DNA from 4 places in the Alteromonas sp. P256 genome. Region 1 is predicted to be linked to each of the others. Evidence: predicted binding sites of a transcription regulator. Region 1 holds the regulator's gene; each other region holds the start of a gene.
The links. Region 1 encodes MetJ, which represses methionine synthesis genes. Its sites were predicted from a motif close to TAGACGTCTAGACGTCTA; they were not measured.
Positions count from the first base shown of each region.

Region 2: the regulator MetJ is predicted to act here: its motif matches at 1,439-1,456, upstream of msrA (peptide-methionine (S)-S-oxide reductase MsrA).
Region 3: the regulator MetJ is predicted to act here: its motif matches at 1,605-1,622, upstream of metA (homoserine O-acetyltransferase MetA).
Region 4: the regulator MetJ is predicted to act here: its motif matches at 1,522-1,539, upstream of metK (methionine adenosyltransferase).

Region 1 is NZ_JAZETM010000007.1:124,336-127,550, forward strand. It holds gene V7R39_RS12400 (malic enzyme-like NAD(P)-binding protein) at 399-1,616, shown strand; gene metJ (met regulon transcriptional regulator MetJ) at 1,805-2,134, opposite strand; gene metF (methylenetetrahydrofolate reductase) at 2,296-3,183, shown strand.
Region 2 is NZ_JAZETM010000011.1:99,280-102,494, forward strand. It holds gene V7R39_RS15380 (hypothetical protein) at 1-577, shown strand, start outside; gene msrA (peptide-methionine (S)-S-oxide reductase MsrA) at 817-1,362, opposite strand; gene V7R39_RS15390 (thiol-disulfide oxidoreductase DCC family protein) at 1,520-1,915, shown strand; gene V7R39_RS15395 (SDR family NAD(P)-dependent oxidoreductase) at 1,905-2,630, shown strand; gene V7R39_RS15400 (sodium-dependent transporter) at 2,846-3,215, shown strand, end outside.
Region 3 is NZ_JAZETM010000001.1:233,353-236,567, reverse strand. It holds gene V7R39_RS01020 (chemotaxis protein CheW) at 1-394, shown strand, start outside; gene V7R39_RS01015 (chemotaxis protein CheW) at 411-902, shown strand; gene V7R39_RS01010 (DUF2802 domain-containing protein) at 1,003-1,437, shown strand; gene metA (homoserine O-acetyltransferase MetA) at 1,687-2,625, shown strand; gene V7R39_RS01000 (homocysteine S-methyltransferase family protein) at 2,629-3,215, shown strand, end outside.
Region 4 is NZ_JAZETM010000001.1:521,368-524,582, forward strand. It holds gene tkt (transketolase) at 1-1,191, opposite strand, end outside; gene metK (methionine adenosyltransferase) at 1,609-2,754, shown strand.

The sequences.
Region 1 (3,215 bases):
GACTCGCTATTTTAATTTGGACTCATTATTTTAAAGGCCGTACAAATACAGAAGAAATATGAGACAAAAAATAAACATAATATGTATGAATGACAAACATAGTCTGCTTTTACTGGTCTAACGAGTTTCTCTCACCTACATTAATTATGACTTAACAACGTCGTTACATAGCACAATAGAGCACGCCTTGGTAACTCTGATCAGATATGTACACCACCATGGCCTGTGTTAGTGTTATCACGTACGCTTAAGCAAGAATAACACAGATAAATAACACGGATAACAGTCCGGATTTAATGAAGCTAGCCTGATAATAATGGCCAGTAGGCGCTACCCTTTAAGCATTTAGTAATATCTAGCAATATCCATGAACCCTACACTCAAGGAATCTATTTCACATGTCAGATTTTAGACAACGCGCTCTCGACTATCATGCCAAACCAACGCCAGGAAAAATCAGCGTTGAGCTATCGACACCCGCAGACAGCGTAGATGATTTAGCGCTTGCTTACAGCCCCGGTGTCGCCGAGCCAGTAAGGGAAATAGCTGAAGATCCAGACAACGCATACAAATACACGGCTAAAGGCAATTTAGTGGCGGTTATCAGTAATGGTACTGCTATTTTAGGCTTAGGTAATCTTGGTCCATTAGCTTCAAAACCGGTAATGGAAGGTAAAGCCCTGCTGTTCAAGCGTTTTGCTGGTATCGACGCTATTGATATTGAAGTGAAGCACAGAACAACCGAAGAGTTTATCAATACGGTAGCGAATATTGCCGATACGTTCGGCGGTATCAACCTTGAAGATATTAAAGCGCCAGAGTGCTTTGAAATAGAGCAAGAGCTTATTAAACGCTGTAAAATTCCCGTCTTTCACGATGACCAACACGGCACCGCGATTGTCACCGCCGCCGGAATGCTTAACGCGTTAGAAATTCAGGGCAAAAATATCGAAAATGCCAAAATTGTCTGTCTGGGAGCGGGAGCAGCTGCCGTGGCCTGTATGGAGTTACTAATAAAGTGCGGTGCACAGCGCGAGCGTATTTACATGCTCGACAGAAAAGGAGTGATACACACTCGTCGCGAGGACTTAACAGCACATAAATCGTTATTTGCTAACAACACCGACAAGCGAACCCTAGAAGACGTCATGGATGGTGCTGATATATTTGTGGGCGTGTCTGGCCCAGACCTTCTTCCTCCGGAAACATTAGCGCTTATGGCCAATAACCCTATCGTGTTTGCTTGCTCTAACCCCGACCCTGAAATAAGGCCAGACCTTGCACATGCGGTACGAGATGACCTTATTATGGCAACCGGTCGCTCAGATTATCCAAATCAGGTAAACAATGTACTTTGCTTCCCGTTTATCTTCCGTGGCGCATTGAACGTTAGAGCCAGCGCCATAAACGATGAAATGAAAGTAGCCGCCGTTGAAGCACTGCGCGCCATCACAAAAGAAGAAGTACCTGCTGAGGTGCTTGCCGCGAGCAATAGCGAAAGTCTTAGCTTCTCAAAGGACTATATTATTCCTAAACCCATGGACCCGCGCTTGTGCGAACGCATAGCCAATGCCGTATCAAAAGCCGCCATAGACTCTGGGGTAGCTGGCATTTAAGACGCTCAGTCTTAGCCATTACGCTTGAGAAAAAGGCTTTATAAAAAGGCGTATAAGCGAGTGTAAAACACAGACGCTACGTGTTGATAATGGTTTTATTAAGCTGGTTTTATTAAACCGGCTTTATTGAATTGAGCACCCAAATATAACAGCGTCAAACTGCCATATTTGGGTGCATTCGCTCTACCCTATTCTTCGGTAGGCTCATTTTCGACGCTGGGATCAATGCCCATCTCTTCCATAATTCTTCTTGCTTCTGCAGGCACTCTGTTGCCGTTGTCTTTACGCAAATCATCATCGTTCGGTAAAGGCTGACCTGTAAAGGCATGAAGAAACGCCTCACACAGCAATTCTGAGTTAGTTGCGTGTCGCAAGTTATTAATTTGGCGACGGGTGCGTTCGTCAGTTAACGCTTTCAGCACATTAATCGGTATTGAAACAGTGACTTTTTTTACCTGTTCGCTTTTCTTACCGTGCTCTGCGTAGGGGTGTATATATTTACCATTCCATTCTGCCATAGTACTAACTCGGTCTTATTTTATTTATGTTATGAAGTGAAATTCTAAACGAGTTCACGAAAAGGTCAATTGAGCAGTGTAAACCTCTTGACGTCTAGACATATATTCTTTATTTTGGACGTCTAAACGTCTATTAATATTGCTAGTAGAGAGAAAATGACATGGTTTCTTATGCACAAGGCATTGATGCGCTCAACCAATCCCTATCGGAACTGCGTGACATTGACGTCTCTTTTGAGTTTTTCCCCCCTAAAACGGAAGCCATGGAGCAAACCCTTTGGAAATCAGTTGAGCGTTTAGCACCACTAAAACCAAGCTATATGTCGGTGACATATGGCGCGAACAGTGGCGAACGAGACAGAACGCACGATGTGGTCAAGCGCATTCAGCAACAAACCGGCGTCGCCGCGGTTCCTCACCTTACTTGTGTGGATGCGAGTAAAGACGAATTAAAGCAAATTGCGCAAGACTACTGGGATTCAGGCATACGCCGCATTGTTGCTTTACGTGGTGATTTACCGCCAGGTATGGATAACACTGAAATGTATGCATCTGATTTAGTGGCCTTACTCAAAGAGGTTGCTGATTTTGATATATCGGTTGCCGCCTACCCTGAAAAACACCCTGAAGCTCGCAATGCGCAGTTTGACCTGCTGAATTTGAAGCGCAAAGCAGAAGCCGGTGCTACCGAGGCCATTTCACAGTTTTTCTTTGATACTAGCGTATTTCTGCGGTTTAGAGACCGGGCCGCTGCTGCCGGCGTTGATTTAGACTTAGTGCCAGGTATTCTTCCTGTCACTAACTATCAAACCCTTGTGAAATTTGCAGGATTTACCAATGTTCACGTGCCGGGTTGGCTGCATAAAATGTTTGATGGTTTAGATGCTGATGACCAAGCTACTCGTAATCTAATTGGTGCTAACATTGCGATGGACCAAGTTAAAGTATTAGCAAAAGAGGGAGTGAAGCACTTTCACTTTTACACCCTCAATCGCAGTGAATTAAGCTATGCAATTTGTCATATGCTTGGTGTGCGTGGCGACAGCTAATAATTGCCCTCAGTAAGCCACAGAAACAGTGT
Region 2 (3,215 bases), on a different contig from region 1:
TCGTCCACTGCAATTTCCCGCATCATTTAACGTAGGCAACTTCCCAAATGACGGTATTGAAGGCATCGCGATGGACGCAGATGGAACCATGTATCTGGGGTTAGAAAAAGATATCGCAGGTCAGCCTCGTATTTTTAGCGTAAACGTTGATGACAACTTTTTTTCAACGACAGATTTTGCCGTAGTTAAAGAACCCGCGCTTTTATTACCTGAGTTTCCATCGGGCAATCACCCTATTAACGGATTGACGCTACACAAGGTTAATGACCGCGCTTTTCTGATTGCTGCGGCGAGAAACGATGACGAGTTATGGATAATAGATGTGATAGGTGAGCAACCTACACTACGAGTACCCGTTACCTTTATGGTGAAAGGTACAGAAGCCTGCGAAGATTACGTGATGGATAATGCGTCAATGGAAGGGCTCGTGACCCTAGAAAATACTCTGTGGATTATTAATGACCCATGGGAAAAGAATTACCTTAAAAATGCCTCTTGCAAAGCAGATGAGGAAAAGTACAAAGACCTGGCGCCGCTGTTATTCTCGGTGCCACTTAACGACGCTTGGTTTCAATAGCCGACGTTGGATTAAAAGCGGTGGATTAAAAGCGGTGGATTAAAAGCGGTAGATTAAATCAATTGATTGTCTAAGGTTGATGAATAGCGCGTAATAACAGCGGATGCATCAAAAGCGAAGGGTATCTAATTTCGCCAATCTTATAGATTTTGTGTAGCAATAAAAAAGGGGTAATGATTGCCCCTTTTATGTCTATTAAGCGTGTAGGTTATTAGACGGTTTAATTGTTAGACACTTATTTAAACGTCTTTTCGAAGTCGCGATGCAAATGTCTTTTTAAACTTTGCCAGTTTGGGTGCCAACACCATCGAGCAATACTGATTTTGCGGATTATTTTTGAAATAATCCTGATGGTAGTCTTCGGCCGGGTGATAATTGTTCACTTCTACCACCTCGGTTACGACGGGATTAGGCCAAATTTCTTCAGCGGTAATTTCAGCAATTATTTTTTCCGCTTCTTCTTTTTGCGCTTCGTTATGATAGAAAATCGCGCTTCTATACTGCGTACCCACATCATTACCTTGACGGTTAAGCTGAGTTGGGTCGTGCAGCGCAAAAAAGATTTCCAGTATTTCACGATAGCCAATGGTGTCTGCATCGAAGGTAACTTGCACCACCTCAGCATGTCCGGTACTGCCACCACAAACCGACTGGTAAGAGGGGGACGGCTCTTCGCCGCCGGCGTACCCCGATATCGCTTTTTCCACACCCTCAACGGTATTATACGCTGACTCTATGCACCAAAAGCATCCGCCTGCCAATGTGGCGACCTGTAAATTTGCCATGATTAAACCTCTCAATTTCAATAACTGTAGTGTGGGTTCCACCTGCGTCTAACTCAAGTCATCCAAGCATGTTTTTTTAGCGTATAAACGAATAACAAATACAAAAATACATACCGCGTGCGCTTTAGTACGTCTCCAATTAACTTGAGGTTTTGTAGTGATTATTTTTTATGATGGCTATTGTCCGCTTTGCATGACTGAAATGAAGCACTTGAGAAAGCGAGACAAGCACAATCGATTAACACTCGTTGACATACAAGAGCCAGATTTTAGTGAGCGTTACCCCACACTAGATTGGCATGCATTGAATGCAAGAATTCATGCACTTCGAGAGGATGGAACCTTGATAACTGGCTTAGATGTTACCCATGAAGCGTGGAAAGCAGTAGGCGTTGGTTGGCTTTATGCGCCTTTGCGTTGGCCAGGCATTCGCATTATTGCCGACGGGTTTTACAACATTTTTGCAAAACACAGATACACAATTTCTTATTTATTAACAGGCAAAAAGCGCAGCTGCGAGCGCTGTATACCAGGAGAGCCCAATGACAAGTAAAACACTAATAATTGGAGCCTCAGGCGGCATCGGTAATGCGTTAGTTAGTCGATTTGCAGATAATGGCGATGAGGTTATTGCGGTGAGTCGAAGTGGTTTTAAAGACAGTAATTGGCCTGACAATGTCACCGCGAAAGCCATTGCCGAGCATGATGAAGCAAGTATTTCTGCTTTTGTGGAGGAGTTGAAAAGCCAAGACGTCAAGCTTAATAATGTGGTTGTGACGACAGGCGTATTAAAAGACGACGACTTAGGAGTAAACCCTGAGAAGCGTTTAGAAGATATGAGCGAAAGCGCACTGGCTTCCTATTTTGCCGTGAATTCAATTATTCCTGCTCTGTGGCTTAAGCACCTAGTGAACATAATGGATAAAAGCCATGCCACTGTCGTTTGCTTAAGCGCTCGGGTTGGCAGCATATCTGATAATGGATTTGGTGGCTGGTATGGGTACCGCGCTTCTAAAGCTGCACTTAATATGCTGGTTAAAACCGCGTCCATTGAATACAAGCGTCGAGTGAAAAATGCCATGCTGGTGTGTTATCACCCCGGTACAGTAGACACCGAGTTGTCAAAACCCTTTCAGAAAAACGTGGCAGAGAAGAAATTGTTCACGCCAGCCTTTACAGCCGATAAGCTATTTACCCACGTATCTAAGCTAGATCGCGACCAACCTTGCCATTTTATTGACTGGGACGGTGAAGTGGTAACTTGGTAATACGCTTTGTTACTATTTCGTTGAGTCCAACATCAAGACTTTTTATTACACTGCTGTTACCATACTTTCTTGGGTATGGTGCAGCGTATTGATTGGCCTTGAGAGTCTACAATACTCTTAAATGGTCAGAACTACTGGGCGTTGACGCCGTTGCGAGTCATTTCAAAACATACCATCCTAATAAACATAACAATAACTCAACAAGAGGAAGGGATATGAGCGGGGCCAGAGAACAGTTCGGATCGCGCATAGGTTTTATTTTGGCAGCTGCAGGTTCTGCAGTTGGTATTGGTAATTTGGTTGGCTTTCCAGTAGGGGCAGCAAAAAATGGCGGGGGCGCATTTCTATTAATGTATGCCATATTCGTTTTTGCCATTTGCTTACCTGTGATGATGGCTGAAATGTCCGTGGGTCGTCATGCTAAAAAAGATCCATTGGGCGCCTACAGCGCAATTAGCAATAACAGTCCAAAGTGGAAGTTTGCAGGGTGGCTAGCCATTGCTACCCCATTTATGATTGCCGTGTTTTATATGGTGATCACCGTATGGATTTTCGGTTATTTATACGAAGCCGTGAGCGGTAATC
Region 3 (3,215 bases), on a different contig from region 1:
AACCACCCTTGGTGGAATACACCAAATAGATAAAATTGCACCACTTTTTGGAAAACCTGACTGGTTTATGGGTGTAATGTTGCACAGAGAGTCTAAACTCAGTGTAGTAGATTCTGCAAAGTGGGTGATGCCAGAAAAATATACCGAAGAACTCGCTGAATCTCTTAACTATCGATATATGATCATGTTGGGAGAAAGCGATTGGGGATTGGCTAGCGATAAGCTAGTTAACACCGTTAATTTAACAAAAGATGATGTCAAATGGCGCGGATCCACTGGTAAACGTCCTTGGTTAGCGGGGATGGTTAAAGAAAAGATGTGTGCATTAATTGACGTTGAAGAATTAATATCTATGCTTAACAAAGGCTTAGGCAGCAACGACCAGACGCCATAGTACGGGAGCCAGGTTCATGAGCGACGAAAAAATGAAAAATAACGGCACTGACAGCAACGATGAAGTCCTTCAGTGGGTAACATATCGCCTAGGTGATGAAACATACGGTATTAATGTAATGCAGGTGCAAGAAGTATTGCGTTATACCGAAATAGCGCCGGTGCCCGGTGCACCTGACTATGTGTTAGGAATAATAAACCTACGTGGTAACGTTGTTACGGTTATCGATACGCGAGCACGCTTTGGTTTACCGCCTACCGAAGTAACCGACAATACGCGTATTGTTATTATAGAGTCTGATGAACAGGTCGTTGGCATACTCGTCGATAGCGTTGCCGAAGTGGTGTATCTGAAGTCGTCTGAAATTGACAGTGCGCCAAACGTAGGTACTGAAGAAAGTGCTAAGTTTATCCAAGGCGTCAGTAATCGCGATGGCGAGCTTCTTATCTTAGTGGATTTGAACAAGTTGCTAAGCGATGAAGAGTGGGACGAGCTAAGCAGTATTTAGTGAGTAGGCTTTAGTAAATACTTTATAGTGAAAGTAGAGTTGATGGCACGAGTGCCGTCAGCTTCCCTTTGTATCTCGGTCTCATTTAGGTGTGTCGCATATGGACTTGCAGCTTGCTGCTCTGTCACTGATTGAATGTATACTCGCGGTAATCAGTCTTTTACTCATTATCGCTGTTATAGTGCTTTATACAAAACTTCGCAAAACAACTGAATTGTTAGAAAATCTTACCGTCAGGGTCTCAACGGAGCTGTCGAGTATGGCCGTTCAGGTTAATGATACAAACAACCAGCAATCTGAAATTCAGACTAGAAGCGTTGTGATTAGTCAGCATTTACAGCGTATTGATGAAAAGCAGCAAGACGTGGACAATCAACTTCGAGAGCTCAAATTTCAAGATCCATCGTTGAAGCTGTATCAGCGGGCTGCTGATTTAGTCAAACAAGGCGCGACGATTGAGGAGATCATTGAAACCTGCGATATTCCCCGTGCCGAAGCCGAGATGCTTGTTATGGTGCACAAGTCCGGCAGCTAATCTTTATTGCTGCTATCTAAATGAGTTTTAGTCACTCTTGTCGTTTGTGTTGAAGGTCCGTGACGCGGCAATGTCGCTTACATATTTTCTATTCTTGCTTACTGTTACCTAGCGCTCATACGCTTCCCTTCCAATTTTCCTCTCAACTTTCCTCCCAACATTTCGTTTAGACGTCTAGACGTAAAGATGTTGACATATTCACAGTATTCGCCACAATACAGTTACCGTATTTTTCGACTGGAGTTATTTATGCCAATCCGTATCCCTGTGCAACTACCTGCTCAGAATGTCTTATTAGGTGAAAACATATTCACTATGGATATGGATAGAGCGGCGAGTCAGGAAATTCGTCCTCTTGAAGTGGGTATTCTTAATTTGATGCCCAATAAGATAGAGACAGAAGTGCAGTTGCTGAGGTTGCTATCTAATACGCCATTGCAAATCAATGTGGACTTTATTCGCATCGATAACCAAGCACCAAAAAATACGCCACAGTCTCATATGGATGCCTTTTATCACGAGTTTTCCAGCGTGGCGAGTAAAAAGTATGACGGATTGATTGTCACGGGTGCCCCCCTTGCTTTACTCGATTACGAAGAGGTGAAGTATTGGGAAAATATGAAAACTATTTTACAGTGGGCCCAGCGCCACGTTAACTCAACCCTCTATTTATGCTGGGCTGCTCACGCGGCAATGTATCATTTCTACGGCGTGACGCGGGAGCTTCGAAACGAAAAGTTTTCAGGCGTTTACCAGCACAATGTCAACGATCCAAACAACGAATTACTGCGTGGATTTGACTCTCCCTTTGCAGCACCACACTCTCGTTACGGTCACATAGACACATCACTTTATAATAGTGTTGAAGGTCTTAATGTAGTGGCTGAGTCAGAGGAAGTGGGCGCTTACATTGTAGCTTCTGAAGACAAACGGATGGTGTTTGTTACCGGACACCCCGAGTACGAACCAGACACGCTAAAAGATGAATATCTGCGTGACGTGCAGGCTGGTCAACATCCAGCGGTGCCGAACAATTATTTCACTGACAATGACCCAACTAAACCGCCTTTAGTTCAATGGCGCTCCCATGGAAGTCTATTGTTTACAAATTGGCTTAACTATTACGTTTATCAAACAACGCCGTACGATTTGAGCCAGTTAGCTGAAAAACCACAGCCAAAGAGGTAACGCGTGAGTAACGATTTAGATTCGAAAGCACGAGCTAGTTTAGCCAGTGCCGCAAAAGAAAGAATTTTAATTCTAGATGGCGCCATGGGCACGATGATCCAACGCCATAAACTGGAAGAAGATGACTATCGCGGCGACCAATTTGCCGATTGGCATTGCGATGTTCAAGGGAACAACGATCTTCTTGTATTAACTCAGCCCGACCTCATCTACCAGATTCACTGCGATTATCTAAACGCTGGTGCTGATATTATTGAGACGAACACGTTTAATGCTACCACCATCGCCATGGCCGATTACGACATGGAGGCTATATCTCGTGATATTAACGTGGCAGCCGCGAAGCTTGCTAAGAAAGCTGCGCAACAATACAGTCTAAAAACACCGGACAAGCCTCGTTACGTTGCCGGCGTACTTGGGCCTACCAACCGCACTGCATCAATATCCCCAGATGTAAATGACCCGGGCAAACGAAACATAACCTTTGACGAATTAGTTAAAGCGTACAGCGAGTCTACCGAAGCACTCATTGAAGGTGGTGCTGACCTCATTATGCTTGAAACCATCTTTGATACGCTCAATGCCAAAGC
Region 4 (3,215 bases), on a different contig from region 1:
TTCAACGCCTTTACTGCCTTCCCAAATTGTTAGGTTAGAGCCTGCTAGGTCAGCAGAGCCACCTAATAATTCTGGCAACAATGGACCAAACGCATTCAGCGCATTTTGAGACGCTTTACGCGACGCAATGTTTTGCGGATTAGCTTGCAGCTCAGCAATAATTGCATCTGCTTTGTCACTGAAATCAGCAGGCAGTTCACCGTTAACGCGACGCTTAAATTCTGCGGCTAGTTCAGGGTATGCGGCTTCATAGGCTGCAAAAGCGTCGTTCCATGCCGACTCTGCTTCGCCGCCTTTACCTTTGCCATCCCACTGAGCATAAATGTCATCAGGAATGTCAAACGCGCCGTGTTTCCAGCCTAGCTTTTCACGTGTTGCTACAATTTCATCATCACCTAATGGTGCACCGTGACAAGACTCAGTACCCTCTTTGTTTGGAGAACCAAAACCAATAGTCGTTTTACAGCAAATAAGGGTTGGCTTAGCGCTGTTTTCTTGCGCTTTTTCGATGGCCGCTTTAACTTGCTCAGCATCATGACCGTCTACACCTTCAATTACATCCCAGCCATAGCTTTTAAAGCGTGCTGGCGTGTCGTCGGTAAACCAACCTTCGACTTCACCGTCAATCGAAATGCCGTTGTCATCCCAAAACGCGATAAGTTTGCCTAAACCTAAGGTACCTGCAAGTGAACACGTTTCGTGTGAGATACCTTCCATTAAGCAGCCATCACCAAGGAATGCATAGGTATAGTGGTCAACAATGTCGTGGTCATCGCGGTTAAACTGGGCTGCAAGTACTTTCTCAGCTAGCGCCATACCGACTGCATTGCTCACGCCCTGGCCTAGTGGGCCGGTAGTGGTTTCTACACCTGGTGCATAGCCATACTCTGGGTGACCTGGAGTTTTAGAGTGCAATTGACGGAAGTTCTTCAGCTCTTCAATCGGCAGTTCGTAGCCCGAGAGATGAAGTAGCGAGTATAAAAGCATCGACCCATGACCATTCGATAGCACGAAGCGGTCGCGATTAGCCCATGATGGGTTAGCTGGGTTGTGAGATAAAAAATCTTGCCATAATACTTGAGCAATATCGGCCATCCCCATTGGGGCGCCTGGGTGACCTGATTTAGCTTGTTGAACCGCATCCATACTTAGTGCACGGATAGCATTGGCGAGTTCGCGACGAGAGGGCATGTTGTCTCCTGGTTATAATTCGTATCTAAGCGAGCGTGGAGGTAAGTCGCGCATTCGACTTAAGCTCTGCGTTTTATGTACGTTTGAATGTGGCGTTATTCTTACCCATGCCACCGCACAGTTCAATGGGTTTATAATGCCAAAAGCGAAACTACTCACAAAAAATGGTCTATTACGCAGAACATACGTAAATGCTCATTGATAAAACGCAAATTTGTATGTCAGTACTCGACCCCGAACGATTTCAATACTCAACTAAAAAGCGATACACAAAAAGAATCTGATCAGTAAATGTCAACAAATCGTAACGGTTTAGAGCCAAAAGACTTTTAGACGTCTAGAAGTAAAGACTGGTATTTATAACTTGATTTAGTACAATACAAATAATTTCGATAATTAAATGCAAACGGAGTACACATGGCCACGAATCTATTCACTTCTGAATCGGTTTCTGAAGGACATCCGGATAAAATCGCTGACCAAATTTCTGATGCAGTGCTTGACGCTATATTAGAGCAAGACTTTCGGGCACGTGTTGCCTGCGAAACCTATGTAAAAACAGGTATGGTTTTGGTTGGTGGTGAAGTTACCACTTCAGCGTGGGTTGATATTGAAGAAATCACTCGCAATACAGTGAAAGAAATTGGTTACACTCATTCAGATATGGGTTTTGACGCCGATTCGTGCGCTGTACTTAACGCTATTGGTAAGCAGTCTCCAGACATTAATCAGGGTGTAGACCGCGCTAGCTTAGAAGAGCAAGGTGCAGGCGACCAAGGGTTAATGTTTGGTTACGCAAGTGACGAGACCGACGTGCTTATGCCAGCGCCTATCACTTACTCGCACCGTTTAGTACAAAAGCAAGCTGAAGTACGCAAATCGGGCAAGCTTAATTGGCTGCGTCCTGATGCGAAAAGCCAGATCACGTTTAAATACGAAAATGACAAGCCTGTTGGCATTGATGCAGTAGTGTTATCAACACAGCATTGCGACTCAGTGTCTACTGAAACCGTTCGCGAAGCAGTCATGGAAGAGATAATTAAACCGGTTCTACCAAGCGAATGGATTGATGGAAATACCCAATTTCATATTAACCCAACCGGTCGATTCGTCATTGGTGGCCCAATGGGCGACTGCGGGCTGACAGGCCGTAAAATAATTGTTGATACCTACGGAGGTATGGCACGTCACGGTGGTGGTGCATTCTCAGGTAAAGATCCATCAAAAGTTGACCGCAGTGCCGCGTATGCTGGACGTTATGTAGCGAAGAATATCGTAGCGGCAGGGTTAGCAAAACGCTGTGAAATTCAGATTTCTTACGCTATCGGCGTTGCGCAGCCTACCTCTATCAGCATCGATACTTTTGGTACCGGCGTGGTTGATGAAAAAACATTGGTTGCGCTAGTGCGCGAACATTTTGACCTTCGCCCGTACGGCCTAATTAAGATGTTAGACCTTGAGCGTCCAATTTACCGAGCAACTGCGGCCTACGGTCACTTTGGTCGTGAAGCTTTCCCTTGGGAAGCGACTGACAAAGCCGAAGCGCTTAAAGCATCGGTTTAGTAAAATAAACTAGGCGTGTCAGCGCCGCCAAAGAAGCCCTCGTTAATGCGAAAAGCATATTTATAGCGGGGGCTTTTTGTTTTTAAAAGTAAAAGAATATGCGTTAAGTATTTTAAATGCATTTCCGTAACCTGCGTTTTTGTCTATGCTTAGATAAAGGCTATTTATGCTTTTAATAGTTAGCCAATTAATAAGTAGCTGCTAAATAAGTCGCTATTTAATATGTAGCCAGAAAAATACGTACTGCATCAGCGTGATACCGTAGACGCCGACAAGCAGTGCCATAATAAGATTGTTGAGCAAAGAGTGGTGCTTTTATTCTCTACTTCTTTACTCCAAACTGCTTTGTTGCTGATTGTGTTGTAACAAGCAATGAAATTGACACTTAAAGTGAAACACATGACAACCAAGCGCTTCTACGTTTTATTGCTACTATGCGGACTCTGTTTTGCCGCTAGCAA